DNA from 4 places in the Streptomyces sp. NPDC050147 genome. Region 2 is predicted to be linked to each of the others. Evidence: riboswitches for the same ligand, from Rfam matches in the RefSeq annotation. Region 2 holds a riboswitch; each other region holds the start of a gene.

Region 1 (4,084 bases), on a different contig from region 2:
GTCCTGGACGTCACCGCGGAAGAGGTCAAGGCGGCCGCTGCGGCCCGCCTGCGCCCCGACAACCGCGCGGTGCTCGTGTACGAGCCCGTCAGCGACATCGACGGCGCTGCCGCCGCCGAAGCCACCGACGAGGACGAAGAGGAGGCCGCGAAGTGAGCGAGGCCGCAACGATGCAGTTCCACCCGCAGCCCCAGGCGGGCACCGCACGGCCGTGGGCCTTCCCCGCGCCCGAGCGCGCCACCCTGGACAACGGCCTCACGGTGCTGCGCTGCCACCGTCCCGGCCAGCAGGTCGTCGCGGTGGAGATCCACCTGGAGGCGCCGCTCGACGCCGAGCCCGCGGGCCTCGACGGCGTCGCCACGATCATGGCGAGGGCCTTCAACGAAGGCACCGACAAGCACTCCGCCGAGGACTTCGCCGCCGAACTCGACCGCTGCGGCGCCACGATGGACGCGCACGCCGACCACCCCGGCGTACGTGTCTCCCTCGAAGTCCCGGTCTCCCGCCTCCCGAAGGCGCTCGGCCTGCTCTCCGACGCCCTGCGCGCCCCCGCCTTCGCGGACAGCGAGATCGAACGCCTCGTACGCAACCGTCTGGACGAGATCCCGCACGAGGCCGCGAACCCGGGACGCCGTGCCGCCAAGGAGCTCTCCCGGCAGCTCTTCCCGGCGACCTCACGCATGTCGCGCCCCCGCCAGGGCACCGAGGAGACGGTCACCGCCATCGACTCGGCGGCGGTGCGCACCTTCTACGAGAAGCACGTGCGTCCCGCCACGGCGACCGCCGTCGTCGTGGGCGACCTGACTGGGGTCGACCTGGACGCCGTCCTCGCCGACACCGTCGGCGCCTGGACGGGCGGCACCGCGGAGCCGCGTCCGATGCCCCCGGTGACCGCGGACGACACCGGACGTGTCGTCATCGTGGACCGCCCCGGAGCCGTCCAGACGCAGCTGCTCATCGGCCGCGTGGGACCGGACCGGCACGACCGCGTCTGGCCCGCGCAGGTGCTCGGCACGTACTGCCTGGGCGGCACCCTCACCTCACGCCTGGACCGCGTCCTGCGCGAGGAGAAGGGATACACCTACGGCGTACGGTCGTTCGCCCAGGTGCTGCGTTCCGCGGCGCCTTCCTCCCCGGAGGGGGGCACGGGCGCGGCGATGCTCGCCATCAGCGGCTCCGTGGACACCGAGTCCACGGGTCCGGCCCTCGACGACCTGTGGAAGGTCCTGCGCACCCTCGCGGCGGAGGGCCTCACGGACGCCGAGCGCGATGTCGCCGTGCAGAACCTGGTGGGAGTGGCCCCGCTCAAGTACGAGATGGCGGCATCCGTCGCGGCCACCCTCGCCGACCAGGTCGAGCAGCACCTGCCGGACGACTTCCAGGCCCAGCTGTACCGCCAGTTGGCCGCGACCGGCACCGTGGAGGCCACCGCCGCTGTGGTGAGCGCGTTCCCCGTGGACCGTCTTGTGACGGTGCTCGTCGGTGACGCCGCGCAGATCGAGGAGCCCGTCAAGGCGCTCGGCATCGGCGAAGTGAGTGTTGTCACGGGCTGAGCTGGTGATGGCCTGAGCGTGGTGACGGCCTGAGTGATAGTCAGGACATATCGGGACCCCAGTGGCGAGAATTGGCTACTGGGGTCCTCATATGTCCGAATTGCTATGGAGGTTACGTGTCTGACCTGTGGCGTGCGCTACAAAAGCTCTGATCCGTTTGTCGTTTGAAAGACGCCCCGCTTAGCGTCTGGTCCGGCTGTTCGTCATGCAGTACGCCGCACCCGCGGCACCGGACAGTCATCGCCGAGTCCCCGTACGGCGCGAGCCAGGGGAGCCGGGGACCCACATGTCCCCTTGGGGTGAATCGGGAACCTTGCCGTCAGGTGAGGGACTCGTAGGAGACCTTCCTGCTCCGAACCCGTCAGCTAACCCGGTAGGCGAGAAGGAAGGAAAGGATCAGCCGCTTCATGGCGTTCACCCGTGCCACCGGGAAGCACCGTCGCCCGAGCCGCCTCACGCGTACGACCGCGAACGTGGCGGGCGTCGCAGCCCTCACCACCACCGGTGTCATCGGAGGCCTGGCCGCTCCGGCGCTCGCCGCCGACGACGCGGCGGCTCTTGAGCACACCGGCCTCACCCAGGCGATATCCGTGGGCGACTCGCTCGCCGAGAGCATCGACGCGCAAGCCGCTGCCCAGCAGCAGGCCGCCGACGCCGCCGCGGCCGCCGAGAAGGCCGAAGAGGCCGCCAAGAAGAAGGCCGAAGAGGCGAAGCGCAAGGCCGAGGCCGAGGCCGAGGCGAAGGCCAAGGCCAAGAAGGAGCGCGAGGCCAAGGAGCGTGCCGCTCGCGAGGCCGAGCGCAAGCGCCTCAACAGCTACGTCTCCCCGATCTCCGGCTCGTACGTCTCCACGGGCTACCAGACCGGCGGCGCCATGTGGTCCTCCGGCAGCCACACCGGCGTCGACTTCCACGCCGCGTCCGGCACCCCGGTCCACGCGGTCGGCTCCGGCACGGTCGTCGAGGCCGGCTGGGGCGGCGCCTATGGCAACAACGTGGTCATCAAGATGAACGACGGCACGTACACCCAGTACGGCCACATGTCGTCCCTCGGTGTCACGGTCGGCCAGGCGGTCACTCCGGGCCAGCAGATCGGCCTCTCCGGCTCCACCGGCAACTCCAGCGGCCCGCACCTGCACTTCGAGGCCCGTACCGGCGCGGACTACGGCACGGACATCGACCCTGTCTCGTACCTCCGCTCGCACGGCGTCAACGTCTGATCCAGAGATCCAGAGATCCAGAGATCCAGCGATCAAGGGCGGACGCGGCAAGCGCACCTGATTCACCGAAAGCCCCGGCTCGTCGAGAGCCGGGGCTTTCGCCGTTCCCGTAGCGCCGCTGGCCAAAATTGCCCCTGGATTTCGGCCGACCTTCGGAGATTCGGCCGCTCTGCAATAGAGTCGCCGAACAGGCGTCGATCGACCGCGTTTCGCGGGGATTAAGGCGGAGGTCAGTCATGCGCATTCCCGCGCACTCGGTATGCACGGCCATCCGGGACGACATCGTCTCCGGTGTCTACGAACGCGGTGGCCGGCTCACCGAGGAACTGCTCGCGCGCCGCTATGGAGTCTCCCGCGTCCCCGTGCGCGAGGCCCTGCGCACCCTTGAGGCGGAGGGCTTCGTCGTCACGCGCCGGCACGCGGGCGCGTGCGTCGCGGAGCCCACCGAGCAGGAGGCTGCCGACCTCCTGGAGATCCGGGCGCTCCTGGAGCCCCTGGGTGCGGCCCGAGCCGCCCAGCGCCGCACGGAGGCCCACCTGAAGGTCCTGCGCGGCCTCGTCAGGCTCGGCCAGGAGCGGTCGAGGCGCGGCCAGAGCGAGGATCTGCGCTCCCTGGACGGCTGGTTCCACGAGACGCTCGCCCAGGCGTCCGGCAGCCCGGGCCTCACGGCGCTGCTCACCCAGCTCCGGCACAAGATCGCCTGGATGTACGTGGTCGACTCCCCGGCCGCTCCCGCCGAGGCCTGGGCCGAGCACGCCGCGATCGTCGACGCGGTGACGCGCGGGGACGCGGAGCGGGCCCGCACGCTCACCGCGCAGCACACGGAGCGTGCGACCTTCGCCCACCGGCTGCGCGGCGTGCGCGCCATCCCCGGTGTGAGGGGTTCGCAACATTCCGTAAACACGGCGGGCCTTCGGCTTTAACAGAGGCGCCGTATACAAAGAAGTGTTATTCGGCGGGAGTTCTTTTCTGCTGCCCGAATTCGGCGCCGCCGCCGATATTCGGAAGCTGAAAGAAAAAGGAGAGCCGGAAACGTCGTAGGGCCCGCCCCCATTTCAGGGGGCAGGCCCTACGGCGTATGCGTAGCGGTCTTTGTCAGACGGTCTCGGGAAGCTCCTCGAGACCGTCCTCGACCAGCTTCGCCAGACGGTCGAGAGCGGCGTCCGCACCCTCGGCGTCAGAGGCGAGCACGATCTCCTCGCCGCCCTGCGCGCCCAGACCGAGCACCGCGAGCATGGAGCCGGCGTTCACGGGGTTGCCGTCAGCCTTGGCGATCGTCACGGGGACGCCGGCGGCGGTGGCCGCGCGGACGAA
Region 2 (4,084 bases):
GGCCGCCGTCAGTTCGAGCTCCCCCACCGCGACCAGCGCGGGCAGCTGCTCGACCGTACGGGCCGACGCGATCGGCGCCGCCACCGTCGGCTGCGCCGCGAGCCACGCCAGCGCCACGGTCGCGAGCTCGGCGCCGCGCGCCTGGGCGACCTCGTCCAGGGCGGTGAGCACCCGCAGGCCGCGGTCGGTGGCCAGGTGCTTGCCCGCGCCCTCGGCCCGCGCGCTGTCGACCCGCGCACCGGGGCGGTACTTGCCGGTCAGGAAGCCGGAGGCGAGCGCGTAGTACGGGACGGCGGCCAGGCCGGAACGCGAGGCGACCTGCTCCAGCGTCCCCTCGTACGTGTCGCGCGAGACGAGGTTGTAGTGCGGCTGCAGTACCGAGTAGCGCGCGAGGCCCTCGCGGTCGGAGAAGTCGAGGAACTCCTGGAGCCGATCGGAGGTCACGTTGGAGGCGGCGACGGCACGCACCTTGCCGGACGTCACCAGGTCGTCGAGCGCGCCGATGATCTCCTCGACCGGGACGGTCGGGTCGTCGTAGTGCGTGTAGTAGAGGTCGATGTAGTCGGTGCGCAGACGGCGCAGCGACTCCTCGGCGCCGGCCTTGATGGTGTCGGCGGACAGACCCTTGTGGTCGGGGTGGCCGCCGACCTTGGTGGCGAGCACGACGTCGGAACGCCTGCCGCGCGAGGCGAGCCAGTTGCCGATGACGGTCTCGGACTCACCGCCCTTGTTGCCGGGCGCCCAGGCCGAGTAGACATCCGCGGTGTCGATGAAGTTGCCGCCCGCGGCGGTGTAGGCGTCGAGCACGGCGAAGGACTGCGCCTCGTCGGCGGTCCAGCCGAAGACGTTGCCGCCCAGGGCGAGCGGGAAGACCTCGAGGTCGGAAGAGCCAAGCTTGCGGAGAGAAGTCATAAGGGGATCAACGGTCATATGGACCGCGGCATTCCGCAGAACGGGATGCCGATTCCATCTCCTGGGACGCCGGGGTGCCCGAGGCCGGGGGCCGGGGGCGACCGGGATGCCGGGGTCCCGCCCGGGAAGCGAGCACGCCGAACCGGCAGCCCTGGCGTCGGGGGGTTGTCGCCAGGACCACCGGGGTTCTGGGGTTACCTCAGATCGACTGGCCCTTGCCGCGCAGCCACGCCGCCGGGTCGACCCCGGTGGAGTCGCCGCCCGGGTGGACCTCCATGTGGAGGTGGGCGCCGGTGACGTTGCCGGTGGCCCCGACGCGGCCGATGGTCTCGCCGGTGGTGACCTTCTGGCCGGCGCTGACGTTCATCGAGGACTGGTGGCAGAACCAGACCTCGGTGCCGTCGTCGAGTTCGAGGACCGTGCGGTAGCCGTACGCCCCCGCCCAGCCGGCCTCCTTGATGGTGCCGGAGTGGACGGCCTTGATGGGCGTGCCCGTCGGAGCCGCGAAGTCCAGGCCGGTGTGGTAGCCGGAGGACCACATGGAGCCGGGCTGCCCGAAGGTGCCGGTGAGCGTGTACGAGGCGACGGGGAGGGTGTAGCTCTTGGCGAGCTTGGCCAGGCGCTCCGCCTCGGCCTTCTTCTTGGCCGCGGCCTCGGCCTTCTTCTTCGCGGCGGCCTTGTCGGCGGCGATCTTCTTCTCTGCCGCGGACTGCTCGGCGGCGGCCTGTTCGGCGGCCTGCTTGACGGCGGCTTCCTCGGCGGCCTTCTGGACCGCGTCGTCCGCCTGGTCCTGCTGGTTCTCCGCCTGCTCCATGATGCGGGCCCGCAGCGCCTCACCCGCGTCCGTGCTGCCCTGCTCGGCGTCGGCGGTGCTGAGGCCCGCGGCGGTGAGGGGCGCGGCGGCGGTCGTCACGCCGTTGTCCGCGGAACCCGAGTCGGACGAGTCGTCGGATATCAAGGACCCCACGCCCGGAAGCGACTTGGCCTCCGGCAGCGAGTCCGTGACGGCCGAGAGGTCCGGCATCTCGATGGAGACCGGGGGCTTGCCGTCCTGCGCGGTGGCGATGCCGCCCGCGCCGACGGCGGCGATGACGCCTACGCCGAGAACCGTGGAGCTGCGGGCGAGCCCGCCGCCACCCCGCTTGTGGACGCGGTGCCTGCCGCGGACGGGACGGATGGACTCCTCGGTGGGATTCCATTCCTCCCAGGATTTGTCGTCGTACCCACCGAAATCGTCGTCATTCGGTACGTACACGCCTTGGGGGGCAGGGCGGTTGGACGCCACTGGGGCGCACTCCTTTCCTTCCTTCTCGCCTACCGGGTTAGCTGACGGGTTCGGAGCAGGAAGGTCTCCTACGAACATCTGGCACGGATGCACAGACGCCCGATTCACCCCAATTAGTGGTTCCCCGGCTCCCTTTCGGGATTAGGCGCGTGCGCGCGGAGCCGACTCGAGTGACGGCTGGGACGACCGCGCTGCGTTATCGAACGTTAATAGACAGCGGGCCCGTATTCCAAGCTGTTCCGACTGATCGTTAACGCCTTTGGCCCGCACTTATCGGGACACCGGGGGCCGGAACGGGGCGAGTTGACCCCACTTCTTCACACACCGGAGCTTCACATCTCCTTGACAGTACGTCAGTTGTTATGCGGAGGGGTGCCCTTCCGTCACGGCCGGTGACATGGGCCGCCGCACCACGAGCAACGCCATGTCGTCGGTGCCCCTGCCCCCGGTGTGCCGCCGCACTTCCTCGACGAGCGTCCTCAAGAGCGCGTCCGGGCCGCCCGGCCCCGGGAAGATCCGGCCGCCGAGCCGCGCCGCCGGGTCGTAGAACTCCCCCCGGACGTCCCGCGCCTCGGAGAGCCCGTCGGTGTAGAGCAGCAGCATCGCTCCCGGCGGGAACTCCGTCTCGTCCGCACGGTCCGGCCAGGCGCCCAGGTCGCCCATCCCCAGCGGCATCGCCGGCTCCGCGGCCGACAGAAGGCACAGCCGTCCGTCGCCGCGCAGGAGCAGCGGACCCGGATGCCCGCGGTTGATGAGGCGTACGAGGCCGTCGCCGTGCGAGATCTCCGCGAGGACAGCGGTGGTGAACCCCTCGAAGGCGTCGAGCCCGTCACGCCGCGTGCCCTCGCGCTCGAGGGCACGCTCCAGGCGCTGCGCGACGGCCTCCAGCGTGGACTCCTGCTCGGCGGCCTCCCGGAACGCCCCGATCACCACGGCGACGGCCGCCACCGCGCCCATGCCCTTGCCGCGTACGTCGCCGACGATGACGCGGACGCCGTGCGGGGTGTCCTGCACGGCGTACAGATCGCCACCGATGAACGCGTCGGCCTCCGCGGCCTCGTACCGCGCCGCGATGTCGAGCCCGCCGATCCGGGGGGCCGGCTGCGGCAGTACGGCGCGCTGGGCGGCCTCGGCGATGGAGCGGGCGGAGGCGAGCTGTTTGTCGCTGCGGCGTACGACGCGGTTGATGACGCAGGCGAGGACGGCGACGGTCCCCACCGTGATGAGTTCGGTGATGGCATCGACGTCGGTGGTGGTGCTGGTCTTGAAGTGCAGGGCGAGCACGGCGGTGCAGGAGGCGGCGCCGATGAGGGTGGTGCCGAGCAGCGAGTAGAAGGGCGCGGCGATGAGCGGGGCCGCGGTGAACAGGGGCGCGGCGGTGAACCTGGGCGGGGTCGACATGTCGTAGACGATCCCGGCGACGACGAGCAGCAGGGGGAGGGTCCGCACGAGCGCCCACTCGTGCCGGACATCGGGACGCCTGCCGCCCCCGCCGATTCCTCCTCGCTGCCCCACTCACTCAGGGTTCCCGCAGGGGCGGCGCGGGGCGACCGGTGTGGGCCGAGCGGGTTACCGCCGGATCACGGCATCACGGCATCACGGCGGAAACACCGAAGGCCCGGATCCATTTCTGAATCCGGGCCTTCGGTCTTTAGTAGCGGGGACAGGATTTGAACCTGCGACCTCTGGGTTATGAGCCCAGCGAGCTACCGAGCTGCTCCACCCCGCGCCGTTGAATGCAACTCTACGCCATCAGGGGGAGTGAAAGCGAACCGGCCTGGAACGACCGGCAAACGCCTGGCCCCACCGCACGTGGGACCGCCCCGGCATCGTGCGCCGCAGCCTCCCCGCCCGCGCACGCATCCCACACGCAGGCCCCGAGAACGA
Region 3 (4,084 bases), on a different contig from region 2:
GCCCTTGGCGGTGTGCAGCGTCATCAGCGTGATGACTCCGGAGCCGTCGTCCTCCTCGTCCGGGATCTGGTCGGAGTCGGCGACGAGCGCGACCCGCTCGAGGAACTCCGAGAGTGTGCCCGACACTCCTGTGCCGGCGCCTTCGGCCACATCCTCGCCGTCGTTCTCGCCTTCGCCTTCCGCTTGGCCTTCGGAGGTCGCCTCCCCACTGTCCTGCTCGAACTCCAGGGCCACGGCGGCGAGTTCCTGGAGGTTCTCGATGCGGGTCTCGTCCTGCGGGTCGGTCGAGGCCTGCAGCTCGGCGAGGTACCCGGTCCGTTCGAGCACGGCCTCCAGGACGACGGCGGGCCCGGCGCCCGACTCGACGATGGTCCGCAGCTCCTCCATCAGAACGTTGAAACGCTTGACGGCGTTCGCCGAACGGGCCGCCATTCCGTACGCCTCGTCGACGCGCTTCAGTGCCTGCGGGAAGGAGATCTTCTCGCGCTGCGAGAGCGCGTCGATCATCGCCTCCGCGCGGTCGCCGATGCCCCTCTTGGGTACGTTCAGGATGCGCCGCAGCGGGACGGAGTCCTCCGGATTGGCGAGCACTCGCAGATACGCGAGGACGTCCCGGACCTCCTTGCGCTCGTAGAAGCGGACGCCGCCGACGACCTTGTAGGGCAGGCCGACGCGGATGAAGATCTCTTCGAAGACACGGGACTGCGCGTTCGTCCGGTAGAAGATCGCGACGTCGCCCGCCTTCGCGTCACCCGCGTCGGTGAGCCGGTCGATCTCGTCGGCGACGAACTGCGCCTCGTCGTGCTCGGTGTCGGCGACATAGCCGATGATGCCCGCGCCCGCGCCCGCGTTGGTCCACAGGTTCTTGGGGCGGCGGCTTTCGTTGCGCTCGATGACGGCGTTGGCCGCGGTCAGGATCGTCTGCGTGGAGCGGTAGTTCTGCTCGAGGAGGATCGTGGTCGCGTTCGGATAGTCCTCCTCGAACTGGAGGATGTTGCGGATCGTGGCGCCGCGGAAGGCGTAGATCGACTGGTCCGCGTCGCCCACGACACACAGCTCGGCGGGGTCGTCACCCTCGCCTCCGGAGGGCCCCACCAGCTCGCGGACCAGGGCGTACTGCGCGTGGTTGGTGTCCTGGTACTCGTCGACCATCACGTGGCGGAAGCGGCGGCGGTAGTGCTCGGCGACGTCCGGGAACGCGCGGAACATGTGGACCGTCGTCATGATCAGGTCGTCGAAGTCGAGGGCGTTCGCCTCGCGCAGCCGCGACTGGTACATCGCGTACGCCTGCGCGAGCGTCTTCTCGAAGCCGTCGGCGGCCTGGCCTGCGAAGGTCTCCTCGTCGATCAGCTCGTTCTTCAGGTTCGAGATCTTGGCGCTGAAGGACTTCGGCGGGAACTTCTTCGGGTCGATGTCCAGGTCGCGGCAGACCAGCGCCATGAGCCGCTTGGAGTCGGCGGCGTCGTAGATCGAGAAGGAGGAGGTGAAGCCCAGCTTCTTCGACTCGCGGCGCAGGATGCGGACGCACGCGCTGTGGAACGTCGACACCCACATCGCGTTGGCCCGCGGCCCGACGAGCTGCTCGACGCGCTCCTTCATCTCGCCCGCGGCCTTGTTGGTGAACGTGATCGCCAGGATCTGCCCCGGGTGCACGTGCCGCTCTGCCAGGAGATACGCGATGCGGTGCGTCAGGACGCGGGTCTTGCCGGAGCCCGCCCCCGCGACGATGAGCAGCGGGGAGTGCGCGTGCACGACAGCCGCGCGCTGGTTCTCGTTCAGCCCGTCGAGCAGGGCCGCCGGGTCGATCACGGGGCGCGGGGCGCCGCCGCGGTAGTGCGCCTCCCGGGGCACGGGCGCGTCGAACTTCCCGTCGAACAGATCATCCGGAACGGATTCCGGAGCACTGTCCTCGGGCGGCGGCGGGGACTCCTCCTCCGAAGCCCGCGAGGGCTGGAGGTCCGCCAGGAAGCTGTCATCAAAGAGGCTGCTCATCGCCTCCCGAGTCTAGGCGGCCCCACTGACAACCCGCTCCGGGTTCCGGCCACGTCACACCCGCCTACGCCACGCCCACGCCCTGCCACTCTCCGTCATAACACGGCGTGCCCGCGTCAAGAGCTTCGTAAAGTAACGAAAATGTATCGGGCATATCGAACATCAACCTTCACACGAGCCACACGAGTTGGCTAGCGTGCTCCGCGGGCCGCTCGTACTCCCACCGGCGAACCCCGCCGGGAACGGGTGGCCTCCGCCGAGTTCGATCTCCTCGGAGCCGGGGACCCACGATGAACTTGGGGTGAATCGGTCCCGTACGCGGTACGGGACCGTAGGGCAACCTTCCGGAACCACCCGCCCGAACCCGACAGCTAACCCGGTAGGCGGTCTACGGAAGGAGTCGCCTCCCTTGGCGTCGCACCGCAAGCCGCGGACCCGCATGGCCGGCCTACGCGCCGCTCCCGCCCTCGGCATCACGACGGCAGCCCTCACCTCCGTGGCTCTCCTGTCACAGAGCGCGCAAGCGGCACCGTCCGCACCCGAGAAGCCCAGCCTCGAAGAGGTGCAGAAGAAGGTCGACGACCTCTATCACCAGGCGGGCGTAGCCACCCAGAAGTACAACTCGGTCAAGGAGCGCACCGACAAGCAGCGCAAGAAGGTCGACACCCTTCTCGACGATGTGGCCAAGCGCACGGACAAGCTGAACGAGGCCCACCAACAGCTGGGCACGTTCGCCGCGGCCCAGTACCGCACCGGCGGCGTCTCGGAGACCGCCACGATGCTGCTCGCCGACGACCCGGAGGGGTACTTCGCCCAGAACCACCTGTCGGAACGGCTGACCGCGCGCCAGAAGAAGGCGGTCGACGACTACCAGACGCAACAGGCCTCGGCGACGAAGCAGCGCACGAAGGCCGCCAAGAGCCTGGAGACGCTGAGCGACTCACGGGACGATCTCAGGACGAGCAAGCAGACCGTCCAGAAGAAGCTGGGTCAGGCGCGCACGCTGCTCTCGGAGCTGACGGCCGAGGAGAAGGCACGGCTGGCGGCGATCGAGAAGAAGAAGGAAGAAGAGGCCAAGCGCAAGGCCGCCGAGCTGGCGCGCAAGCAGGAAGCCGAGGCGGAGGCCAAGCGCAAGGCGGCCGAGGAGGCCGCGGCCAAGGAACGCGAGAAGGAGAAGGAGACGACCCCGGACTCGGGCTCGGGTTCGGGCTCCGGCACCGACACGGGCGCAGGCTCTGGCTCTGGCTCTGGCTCTGGCGGCACGGACAGTGGTTACGCGACGAAGGCCGCGAAGGTGATCAACTTCGCCGAGGGTCAAATCGGCAAGCCGTACGTGTGGGGCGCCGCCGGCCCCGACTCCTACGACTGCTCCGGGCTCACCCAGGACGCCTGGAAGGCCGCGGGGATCTCCCTGCCGCGTACGACGTGGGACCAGGTGAAGGTCGGCACGACCGTGAAGACGGCCGACGCCAAGCCGGGCGACCTGGTCTTCTTCTACGACGACATCAGCCACGTGGGGATATACATCGGCGACGGCAAGATGATCCACGCCCCGAAGCCGGGCACGAACGTCCGCGTCGAGTCGATCTACTACATGCCCATCCACAGCGTGGTGCGGCCCGCCTGAGCGGTCACCGAGGTCCCGTCCACGCGCGCGTGGCCCGCATTCCCGGGGGGATGCGGGCCACGCGCGCGTAGTGGGCCGGTTGAACCCGCGAACTCAGGTCCACAGGACCGCGATGAAGATGTTCACGACGGTCAGCAGACCGACCGCGCCGAACATCCCCTTGTCCACCTTCTCCTCGTCCCGTTTCACGTAGACGAGCGCGAGGATCACGATCAGGACGGCCATCTTGATGCCGATCTTGACGTTGTTGACGGGGTTGTCGTCCGCCTGGTTGAGACCCACCAGGATCACGCCCGTCACGAGCATCGTGAGCGCGCCGTGCAGCATCGCGGGGTTGAAGCGGGCCGTGCCCTGGCCCATCTGCTTCATCTGAGTGAGGAAGCCGCCCAGGAGGGAGCCGATGCCGATGATGTGCAGGCCGACGAAGAGATGGGTGAGAACGTCCATGGTTCCGGAGCCTAGCCG
Region 4 (4,084 bases), on a different contig from region 2:
TCCGGCGGTGGTGAAGGTGCCCACGCGAAGCCTGCCGCCGGTCAGGCCCGTCAGCCGGGCCAGCTCGTGCCGGGCCTGCTCCATCTCGTCAAGGACCCGGCGAGCCCGCGCGAGCAGCAGCTCGCCCGCTCCGGTCAGCCGTGCCCCGCGGTGATGCCGCACCAGGAGCGCGGTGCCCGCCTCACGTTCGAGCTTGGCCAGCTGCTGGGAGAGGGCGGGCACGGTGTAGCCGAGGCGCTCGGCGGCGCGTGTGATCGACCCGGCCTCGGAGACGGCCACCAGTGCGGCGAGCCGCGTGGGGTCGTACATGGTCTCTCCCGGTGGCGGGGTAAACGACGGGGGTAAACAACTGCTTAAGGCAGACCCAGAATATTCCACATACCTGCTGAAGGCACGAGAACGGCAGGCTTGCCGCCATGGACGCACAACTGGTCGCTTTCACGGGCGTCGCCGCGGGCATGGTCGCGCTGCCGGGCGCCGATTTCGCCGTCGTGGTGCGCAATGCCCTCACCTCCCGCCGCGCCGGAGTCGCCTGCGCGATCGGTGTGGCGGGCGGGCTTGTGGTGCACACGGCGCTCGCGGTGGCCGGGGTCGCGGCGGTCCTCGCGGCCGTCCCCACCCTCTTCAGGGCGTTGCAGGTCGTGGGCGGGGCCTATGTCCTGTACCTGGGGTGTCGCGCGCTGCGGTCGGCGGCGCGGCCGCTGGAGAGCTTCGGCCTCCGGGACGGTGCGCGGCAGGAGGCGGTCGGGGGCAGTCTGCGTCAGGGCTTCTTCACCAACGCCCTCAATCCCAAGGCGCCCATCACCTTCCTCAGCGTGCTGCCGCAGTTCGTGCCCGCGGGCAGCCCCGCGATGCCCAGGACACTGCTGCTCGCGTCGATCATCGTGGCCCTCGCCCTGGTGTGGTTCCCGGTCGTCGCGCTCCTTGTCGACCGGCTCGGGCGGTGGTTGCGCAAGCCGCGTACGGCCCGTGCGATCGAGGGGGGCACGGGCGTCGCGCTGAGCGTCCTCGGCCTGGTGCTCCTCACCGAGGCGCTGACGGCCTGACGTCGTCCGACGTGTCCGCATCTCCCTCGTCGCGCGCGCGGCGCACCAGAAGGGGAAGCAGCCCCCACAGGCCCGCGCACACCACCAGCGTGCCCGCCCCCGCGATGATCCCGCCGGTCCGGCCCACCGCCACGTCGACGACCAGGAGCACGGCGCTGGAGACCGCGAACACCAGGACCGTCAGACCGATGCCGGCGAGGCGGGACGACACGCGCACGATCAGTGGCTTGGCGTGCTGCTGGAAGAGCGACCTGTGCACGGCGGCCGGAGCGGTGAACAGCGCCGCGGCGAGCACGGCGAGCAGCAGCGTGGTCACGTAGGTGGTGCGCTGCATCGTGTCGAGGGAGGGAAAGCGCTCGGTGAAGGCGAGCGTCAGCAGGAAGGCGAAGAGGATCTGCACCCCGGCCTGCGTGACGCGCAGCTCCTGGAGAAGCTCCGCGAAGTTGCGGTCGGCGCGCTCGAAGCGCGTCTCGTTGCGCGGTGGGTCGTCCGAGGTGTGAGAGCTGTTGTTTTCGGCCATGGCGCACGAGTATCCGCGCCCACGCGCCCCACGCCTGGCGGGCGCGCCGACCAGAGGGCCGGGCGGGGGCCGCGCCGGGCCGGGCGGGCGGTGACGGCGGCCGTGAGGCCACCGCCACCGCTACCGCCGCCCGGCCGACCGCCGGTGACGGAAGATCAGCGCACCCTGCCGTACCAGACGCTCTTCGTCCAGATCTTCTCGAGCCGCACCACGGTGTTCGACTTGGGGGCGTGCCAGATGCGGCCCTTACCCGCGTAGATGCCGACGTGGTAGACGTTCCGGCCGGAGTGGAAGAAGACCAGGTCACCGCGGACTCGGTTGGACGCGGAGATGTGGCGGGTCTTGTTGTACTGCTGTCCGGCGGTGCGCGGCAGTTTCTTGCCCGCGCGCTTGAACGAGTACTGGGTCAGGCCCGAGCAGTCGAACCGGTTCGGTCCCGTCGCTCCGTAGCGGTACGGGGAGCCTTTCTTGGCGGCGGCGATCTTGAGCGCCTTCGTCCCGTGAGTGGCCGCCTCTGCCTCCGACGTGAGCCCTGGGGCCACGAGGGTGCCGCCTACGACGGCGAGCGTGAGGGCGGACACGGATCCGGCCCTGGTGAGCAGCGACGGGACATGATTCAGCGCGGTCATGCGCAACCCTTCGTCAACCGCCTGTGAAGGATGACCTGTCGGATTCGGGCTGGCGAAGTTGCCCGGCCGCTGTGTGCGGCTTCACCCCAAGGGCCGTCGTCCGGACTTTCCGGACCGACCCGTCATGCCTGGGTCCTCCACTCCTGCCGATGCACAGATGTCGACCGGTCATCCGGGCGGCGGCAGGATTTGGCGTCCGCTCGGACCGCCCCGCCGTGGTGGCGGGGGCTTGTCGTCGGAAGGGATCTTGACCCGTCAAGGGCACGAATTCCGAGTCGAAACGGTGTTTTGTGAGGCTCCTCACGCCTGAACCGTTCGGGTGGACAAGGTCGGATTCGGGGAGCGGAGAGGGCACCGGATGATCGTTCGACCAGCACCGGAACGAGTAATTCCGGCTCACGCGTACACAACTGACGCAACTGAAGACGTCTCAAAAAAGGACGGATGTCTACGCCGAACGAGGTAGCCCGTTTGGTTCGTTTGAGATCGGCCCCGGACACAACTGAGTTCGAGGGCCCGGGTGACGGGCGCTCAGGACGCCGACGGGGGCGGCACGGTGACCCGTCCTGTCCGCCGCTCCCCGTCGAGAACGCGCAGCGCACGGGCCAACGTCGGCGCGTGCACGGTGCTCTCGCCCCGCTGATGCATGAGCGTCAGCGCGTCCCGCAGGGCGGTCGCGCCGGCCACCAGGGCCTGGGCGGCACGCAGTCCGCCGTAGGTGTCCGAGGCGCGGCCGGGGTTGATCCGGCCCAGCAGGTCGACCACTTCGAGGTACCGGTCGATCAACTCGCCCTCGGCGCGGGTCAGAGCGGGCAGCGGGGGCAGTTCGGGCGGCAGCATCGGCGGTTCACCCCGCGTCCGGGGTGTGCGGGTTCGGAGTGCGCGAAGACGACTTGCGGCTGGCGATGACTCGGTCCACCAGGCCGTACTCAACTGCCTCGGCCGCGTCGAGGATCTTGTCCCGCTCGATGTCGGCCGCGACACGTTCGGCGCTCTGGCCCGTGTGTTGGACGAGCAGCTTCTCCAGCCGCGCGCGGGTGCGCAGGAGTTCGTCGGCCTGGATCGCCAGGTCGGAGGTCTGGCCCTGGATCGGCTCGGCGAGCGAGGGCTGGTGGATCAGCACGCGGGCGCCGGGCAGCGCGGACCGCTTGCCGGGGGTGCCGGCGGCCAGCAGGACGGCGGCCGACGACGCGGCCTGTCCCAGGCAGGTCGTCGCCACGTCGCAGGTGACGAACTGGATCGTGTCGTAGATCGCGGTCATCGCGCTGAACGAGCCGCCCGGGGAGTTGATGTAGAGCGAGATGTCGCGATCGGGCGCCAGGTATTCGAGGTGCATGAACTGCGCCATCACGTCGTTGGCCGACGTGTCGTCGATCGGCGTCCCCAGAAAGACGATGCGCTCCTCGAGCAGCTTCGAGTACGGGTCCAGCGTCCGCTGCCCCGTGCTGGAGCGTTCGGTGAACTCGGGCAGGACATAACGGGCGATCGGTCGGTTCATGGCGCGTCTCTCCTCTGCCGGGGTCGGCTGCTCCCCAAGACTTCCTGTAAAAAATGTACAGGACGTACGTAGCGTTGTGGCGAGGGTTCTGGTGCGGAACGGATGACCGGCGCGGCGGCGTGGGCATACTCCGCCTCGTCGCGATCTCCGCCGCCCCGAGCCGAAGGTGTCGCATGAGCCCCGAAACGCACCGATCCGCCGAAGCCGCGGACGCTCACCCATTCCCCCCGCCCCCCGAGCTCGTCCACCTCACCGCCCGCGAACTCGCCGTCAGGATCCGCACCCGCGAGGTGTCCGCGCGCGAGGTCGTCCGGGCGCACCTGGACCGGATCGAGCAGGTCAACGGACCCGTGAACGCGGTGGTGACGCTCGTGGCGGAACGCGCGCTCGA

The links. A riboswitch is a leader RNA that binds a small molecule or an ion and turns the genes downstream of it on or off. The one in region 2 is predicted to bind cyclic di-AMP.
Positions count from the first base shown of each region.
Region 1: it holds a riboswitch for cyclic di-AMP, as region 2 does, so the genes downstream of both, AB0I94_RS15510 (M23 family metallopeptidase) here and AB0I94_RS18225 (M23 family metallopeptidase) in region 2, are expected to answer to the same signal.
Region 3: it holds a riboswitch for cyclic di-AMP, as region 2 does, so the genes downstream of both, AB0I94_RS35275 (NlpC/P60 family protein) here and AB0I94_RS18225 (M23 family metallopeptidase) in region 2, are expected to answer to the same signal.
Region 4: it holds a riboswitch for cyclic di-AMP, as region 2 does, so the genes downstream of both, AB0I94_RS20165 (C40 family peptidase) here and AB0I94_RS18225 (M23 family metallopeptidase) in region 2, are expected to answer to the same signal.

Region 1 is NZ_JBFALJ010000008.1:217,814-221,897, reverse strand. It holds gene AB0I94_RS15520 (pitrilysin family protein) at 1-156, shown strand, start outside; gene AB0I94_RS15515 (pitrilysin family protein) at 153-1,553, shown strand; cyclic di-AMP (ydaO/yuaA leader) riboswitch at 1,785-1,948, shown strand; gene AB0I94_RS15510 (M23 family metallopeptidase) at 1,961-2,770, shown strand; gene AB0I94_RS15505 (GntR family transcriptional regulator) at 3,007-3,693, shown strand; gene AB0I94_RS15500 (HPr family phosphocarrier protein) at 3,866-4,084, opposite strand, start outside.
Region 2 is NZ_JBFALJ010000010.1:231,467-235,550, reverse strand. It holds gene AB0I94_RS18230 (aldo/keto reductase) at 1-912, opposite strand, end outside; gene AB0I94_RS18225 (M23 family metallopeptidase) at 1,112-2,197, opposite strand; cyclic di-AMP (ydaO/yuaA leader) riboswitch at 2,209-2,355, opposite strand; gene AB0I94_RS18220 (PP2C family protein-serine/threonine phosphatase) at 2,558-3,694, opposite strand; tRNA gene AB0I94_RS18215 (tRNA-Met) at 3,853-3,926, opposite strand.
Region 3 is NZ_JBFALJ010000031.1:15,765-19,848, reverse strand. It holds gene pcrA (DNA helicase PcrA) at 1-1,992, opposite strand, end outside; cyclic di-AMP (ydaO/yuaA leader) riboswitch at 2,237-2,394, shown strand; gene AB0I94_RS35275 (NlpC/P60 family protein) at 2,402-3,619, shown strand; gene AB0I94_RS35270 (hypothetical protein) at 3,713-4,066, opposite strand.
Region 4 is NZ_JBFALJ010000012.1:146,344-150,427, forward strand. It holds gene AB0I94_RS20150 (LysR family transcriptional regulator) at 1-309, opposite strand, end outside; gene AB0I94_RS20155 (LysE family transporter) at 417-1,046, shown strand; gene AB0I94_RS20160 (DUF6328 family protein) at 1,024-1,566, opposite strand; gene AB0I94_RS20165 (C40 family peptidase) at 1,722-2,195, opposite strand; cyclic di-AMP (ydaO/yuaA leader) riboswitch at 2,199-2,390, opposite strand; gene AB0I94_RS20170 (hypothetical protein) at 2,727-3,035, opposite strand; gene AB0I94_RS20175 (ATP-dependent Clp protease proteolytic subunit) at 3,043-3,693, opposite strand; gene AB0I94_RS20180 (amidase) at 3,867-4,084, shown strand, end outside.